2 regions of the Colwellia sp. 5_MG-2023 genome follow, and region 1 is predicted to be linked to the other one. Evidence: riboswitches for the same ligand, from Rfam matches in the RefSeq annotation. Region 1 holds a riboswitch; the other holds the start of a gene.
The links. Region 1 has a riboswitch for cyclic di-GMP ahead of Q4496_RS15000 (OmpA family protein). Riboswitches for the same ligand answer to the same signal wherever they lie in the genome.

Region 1 (3,187 bases):
TAGTAATGCTCATTTTAGGTGTTGTGCCAGGTATGCCAATGCTTGCTTTTGTGAGCTTTGGTTTACCCTTATTATATGCTGCTTGGCGTTTAGAAAAGTCATCACCAGATGATGGTTTAATAGAAGCTGAAAGTATTACCGAGTCAATATCCAATGAGCAGACTGCACTAAAATGGAACGACATACCTCATGTTGAACAGTTATCTGTTGAGTTAGGCTTTCGACTGGTCTACCTTGCTGATAAAGGTAAAGGTGAAGAACTTGTAAAGACATTACGAGGTGTTCGTAAAAATTTATCGGAACAATTAGGCTTTTTACTGCCAGAAATAAGAATTAAAGATAACCTGAGATTAAACCCACAAGAGTATAAAATTAAACTTGCTGGTATAGCAGTTGCTTCGTCGCAGCTAAATGCTAAACAATTGTTAGCGTTAAATACGGGGGATGTATATGGGCAGCTAGATGGTGAATTAACAACGGATCCTGCTTATGGCTTAGAAGCAGTGTGGATACCAGAAGAGGCGAAAGCTAAAGCTTTAAATATGGGGTATTCAGTTGTTGATTTGGGCACTGTTATTGCGACTCATACTGGTAAAGTTATTAAAGAGCATTTAGATGAATTATTTGGCTATGAGGATATCCAACGCCTCAATGAACGTTTGAAAGAGATTTCACCAGGTCTAGCTGAAGCGCTTGAAAAAGCATTACCGATCAATTTACAACTTAAAGTGATGCGCTTACTTTTACGTGAACATGTTGCGTTAGGTGATATAGTAACAATTGCTGGTACTCTCATTGATAGTGTTGAAGTGACAAAGGATCCTATTTTACTTACTTCTGATGTTCGTTGCGCGCTGCAGCGAGTGTTGGTTAAACAAGTGATGGGTGAGCGAGATGAACTAGCCGTATATAGCTTAGATGAAAAACTCGAACAAACGATGCAAAGTTCTCTTGACCAAGCAATGCAGTCAGGCAAAGTCGCATTAGATAGCTTCCCGGTGGATCCTAATTTACTTGGTCAATTTCAACGTACTATGCCAGCTATTATGGATGATATGAAAAGTAAAGGGATTACCCCTGTACTTATAGTGATTCCTCAGTTAAGGCCTTTATTAGCACGTTATGCTCGTTCGTTTACTAAAGGCAGCTTAAGTGTATTATCTTATAATGAAGTGCCAGATAATGTGAGGGTGAATATTATTGGCTCCTTAGGTTAGCATCGTTATTATATTTTGGTGAAAACCTTTTGCTTTAATAACTGCGCTCAAATATAGTAAATTAGTACTTGTTTTGTTTTTTTAGCATTTATTTTTTTGCATGCACCACTTAGTTGTCACACTTTTACAGTATCGTTTTGGTTGTGTCTTCATGTGTTATTTGTTAAAAAGTAATACTTGCTTAATTAAATTTATTAAAAAGCTTTTATTTACAACGCATTAATTCCTAATTAAATATGAAGTAAATGCGAATTATGTATGTATATTTGATAATGGGTGATTGCAATTCAGTTGCGGTTACTTATAATGAATGAATCGAAATAGTAATTAATAACTATTTTTTATGGAATCGGGTAGGAATAAACTAAGAAAATTAACTAGCAAACTATTTGAAAGAATAGGACGCAAAACTGCCAGTCTAAAGCTTAATGAAAATAATATTAAGTCAAGATCGTGGAGTTACATTAACTTAGCGGCACTTTTCATCTCATCTTATATGTGATGTTCCGCTTATTGCTAATATTTTACAAGGAACAGGTACATAAATGTTAAATTGTTTCCGTCAATTTTGTATTTTTATTCTCTTTTTTTACACCTTATTATTTACGCAGTACAGTAATGCCGAGCGTAATATTCAACAAACCTATGAAAACAGCACTTGGCAAGTTAGTGGTGATTCTTTTTTTTGTCAGTTATCACAAACCATTGATGAATATGCAGAGTTGAGTGTAACCTCGAGAGCAGGAGAGCCTCAAAACTTGAGTCTTCGATGGTTATTAACTGATCGTGAAATTACCAATGTGCAAGTTTTTACACGTCGAGCAGATTGGCAATCAGCACAAACAATACCCCCTAAGATAATGTTTAATTCATCTGAAATAGAACAGCAGCAAGTCTATTTTTATTCAGGAATCGCCTCGTTACTACGAGCTATTAAACAAGGTTTTTGGCTCGATGCTATTGTTGGTTTTGGTGATGAAGAACTACGTCTAACGTTTGCAAATACCTTTAGCGATAATGTCATTTCAAAGTATCAAGATTGTCGTCACCAACTTTCTCCATTATCGTGGGATCAAGCACGAGATCATGAATTTGAATTTGAACTAGGTGAACGCATAGTAAGAAAACAAGCAGATATTACTTTTTTAAAAGATTTAGCGCGCTTTATAGCATTAGATCCTAGCGTTGAAAAAGTGATGATAGATGGTCATACCGATGATGTTGGTTCACCACTAGCAAATAGACTGCTTTCGAAAGAACGTGCTGATGATGTTGCGGCTCGCTTAGTCGAATTTGGCTTACCAGAAAGTATGTTAGAAGTACGCGCGCACGGTCAGCGTTACCCTGTTGCTAACAATAGTACCATTCTTGGGAAATCTTCAAATAGACGAGTATTAGTTCGTTTATTTAGACGCTCAAATTGATTTCGGGCAAGGAGAAAATAATGGATCAAAAATACCTATTGTGGTTTGCACATACAAAGCCTAGTCAAGAAATTGAAAGCGCTGTAAGTGGTGAAAACTTTAAACTATTGCATACTAATTCACTACCTGATGCAATTAGCTACTGTTTAGACCTAAAGCCTCAGTTGATTTTTATTGATGCTGATAATGACCAAATGTCGCTGGTAGACTTAGTAATACTCATTCGTAGAACTTGTCAACATGGACAAATTATATCCCTTGTTGATTCGTCTCAAAGTGAGCTTGCTTCCTTATCGTTAACTAAAGGCGGCGCAGTTGACTTTTTACTTAAACCTTTTTTTCCTGAACAGCTGAAATTAACTATCCGTAACGCTGATTCTATGAAGCAAGGAGCCGAAGGTTTAATTGCTGTTTCTAATAAATCTCAACAATTGCTACGCTTAGCTAACCGCGCAGGGCAGACGAATGCAAGTGTATTAATTATGGGGGAATCAGGAACAGGTAAGGAGAAGTTGGCGCATTTTATTCATAAAGCGTCTGCTCGTG
Region 2 (3,187 bases), on a different contig from region 1:
ATGACTGTAATTGCAGGTGGTTTTGGCTTATGTGGAATTCCTGAAAACTTAATTCAGGAAATTAAACGCAAAGGTACAAAAGGTTTAACATTAGTTTCTAATAACTGTGGTGTTGATGATTTTGGCTTAGGAATTTTATTGCCTGATCGCCAGATAAAAAAAATCATTGCTTCTTATGTTGGTGAAAATGCTGAATTTGAGCGTCAAATGATGGCCGGCGAGCTCGATGTAGAGTTAACACCACAAGGAACGTTAGCAGAGAAAATGCGTGCTGGTGGTGCAGGAATACCCGCTTTTTTCACCGCCACAGGCTATGGAACACCTGTTGCAGTAGGGAAAGAAGAAAGAAAGTTTAACGGTCGCCATTATATTCTAGAAGAAGCTATCACTGGAGATTTCGCCATTGTAAAAGCATGGAAAGCGGACCGATACGGTAACTTGGTTTTTAGAAAAACAGCACGTAATTTTAATCCAATGGCAGCAACCGCAGGCAAAATAACCGTTGTTGAAGTAGAGGAAATAGTCGAACCTGGTGAGCTAGACCCTGATCAAATTCATACTGCTGGAATTTATGTCGACAGACTAATTTTAGGCACCTTCGAAAAACGTATTGAACAGCGCACTATTCGCTCATAAGAATAAATTAAATAATAATTAACGGGTGAATAGCTAACTATTATTGTCTATACCACAACAATAAGGTTAACGGAAACCCTAGAGGAGATAGATTATGGCTCTTTCAAGAGAACAACTTGCACAACGTGTAGCTCAAGAACTTCAAGATGGTTATTACGTTAATTTAGGCATAGGTATTCCGACCCTTGTCGCTAATTACGTACCTGAAGGTATCGAAGTTATGCTACAGTCTGAAAATGGCTTATTAGGGATGGGGCAATTTCCAACTGAAGAAGAAATTGATGCCGATCTTATTAATGCAGGTAAACAAACGGTTACCATGGCGACAGGTGCTTCTCTTTTTGATTCTGCCGAGTCATTTGCCATGATCCGAGGTGGTCATGTTGATTTAACGGTACTAGGAGCATTTGAAGTTGATGTCAATGGCAATATTGCTTCCTATATGATCCCTGGAAAGTTAATTAAAGGTATGGGTGGCGCAATGGATCTAGTGGCTGGTGCCGATAATATTATTGTTACCATGACACATGCATCAAAACATGGCGTATCTAAGTTATTAAATAACTGTACACTACCTTTAACAGGAAAAGGGTGTATAAAAAAAGTATTAACAGACTTAGCATATATAGAAATAAAAGAAGGTAAATTTCATTTATTAGAGCGCGCACCAGGCGTATCGGTAGAGGAAATAATAAAACTAACTGAAGGTGAATTAGTTGTAAATGAAAATACACCTGAAATGCAGTTCTAGCCCTTAGCTTGTATGAATAGCATTCAAAGTATAATTATTTAACCTAAAATAGTTATACTTTGATAAAAAGCATCTGAATTACAAATTCCCTCCTCCCCTTATGTAATAATAATATAGACAAATTGTAAGCAAATTGTTTCAACTTGAAATAATGAAAATTTTTTCCTAAATAAATATTTTTTCAACAGATTATCTCTTTATATAACAATAAGCTAAATGATATTTGCATTTCCTTAAAATATTAGAGATAATGCTATTTGACAAAGAAAAGGCAAAGCATATGAAAGTATGCGACGCAAAACCACCGGCCTACGGGATTTTCTAATACTGGAGAATCTACGGCAGCGGAGTCACCTCGTTCATAGGTACATCCCGTGGTTTTTTCTTTTAATAATCCATCTATATAAAGGTTACTAAAATGAAAAAATTATTAATAGCTTCAACCATCACTGTTTTAACTTTAACGTCTGTTGTATCGACACCTAAAGCACAAGCTACTAACATAGCACAAAGTATATGTGAGTATGTGGCTGCTGATGACAAGAAACGCATGCGTTCATTTTTGAAAATGAATAAATTAAAGATTCGTCGTATTTTCGACGGCATTCAGTGTAATGGTAAGAACTTATTAGAGTTTGCATCAGCAAGCGGTTCTGTAGAAACAGGATCTTTGATGATTTCAAAATTACCAAAGAGTGTTGTTTCTGCTAACTTAGCAATGTTACAAACTGGATCGAAACCATTGATTGATGTTGCTAACGAACGCGTTAGCAGCTAATAAATTATTATCAGATAAGAAAACTACTTAATTATTCCATCACCTAGGTGAAAATAGTGACAAGTAGAAGATTAATTGTTAATAATTCTATGTCATTTTAAAAAACCAGCTTTAGCTGGTTTTTTTTTATTTAATTTTCCTTACACTAATACTACTGCTTTTTTATAAGTACAATTTATACTAGTTGTGATAGTTGTGATAGTTGTATGATCTAATACCAAACGGATTAATTAATCGACCAGTTTAACCCAATCTCTAGTGCATAAACTTTTTACTCTTTCTATATCCCCCATGAAGTTCTTCCATCCCTTTGAACACTGTTCAACAATATTGTAATACCAATTCCGATAATTAGCTGTTCACATTAGCCCACTCCCGATGACAGAGTGATAAGACTCTCTCCTTACTACTTCTAAATCGATTCCAAGCACGAGAGCACTTATCAACGATATCTTCATAATCTTTAAAACAACGATTTGCTATTTAATTTTGCCTCATCCATGACTAAACTTGCCCAATAGGGTTTAGCTCCGGTGAATAAGGCGGAATATGTATGATTGATAAATTATCATAACCGTCACTAAGATGTTCCTGATGCCAACTTGCACCATCCATTAATACAACTGCGTGTCGTCCCGCTTTTGTTGCCGCTGAAATAAGCGCTAAATGTGATGACATGACATCCATGTTACTCACGGGAGCAACTATCGCTTCAGTATTTCCATTGGTAACACAAACTGCACCAAATAAATAAGCGTAAGTAAACTGTTGTTGTTTCACTGCTCTAGCTCTTGTTCCTTTTTGGGCCCAGATTCTGGTCGTTGTATTTTGTTGACCGAAACGCGCTTCATCCTGAAACCAAACGTCTACTTGCTTAAGGGCTATAGCTAAAGGGATCTTAGCGATCATTTCAAATTGTAGTTTTTTTAAAGGTTTTTTGTGCCTCTAGTGATTGTTTAGGATGTTTTGAACGTGTTGTGACCCAACTTAAACCAAGGTTATGCATAGTGTCGTACACATTG

Region 2: it holds a riboswitch for cyclic di-GMP, as region 1 does, so the genes downstream of both, Q4496_RS17415 (DUF3718 domain-containing protein) here and Q4496_RS15000 (OmpA family protein) in region 1, are expected to answer to the same signal.

Annotation. Positions count from the first base shown of each region.
Region 1 covers NZ_JAUOPW010000027.1:13,252-16,438, forward strand. Annotated here, with positions in the region: gene flhA (flagellar biosynthesis protein FlhA) at 1-1,217, shown strand, start outside; cyclic di-GMP riboswitch class I at 1,587-1,684, shown strand; gene Q4496_RS15000 (OmpA family protein) at 1,763-2,641, shown strand; gene Q4496_RS15005 (sigma-54 dependent transcriptional regulator) at 2,662-3,187, shown strand, end outside.
Region 2 covers NZ_JAUOPW010000043.1:13,188-16,374, forward strand. Annotated here, with positions in the region: gene Q4496_RS17405 (CoA transferase subunit A) at 1-636, shown strand, start outside; gene Q4496_RS17410 (3-oxoacid CoA-transferase subunit B) at 731-1,387, shown strand; cyclic di-GMP riboswitch class I at 1,648-1,745, shown strand; gene Q4496_RS17415 (DUF3718 domain-containing protein) at 1,806-2,165, shown strand; partial or broken gene Q4496_RS17420 (IS630 family transposase) at 2,517-3,187, opposite strand, start outside.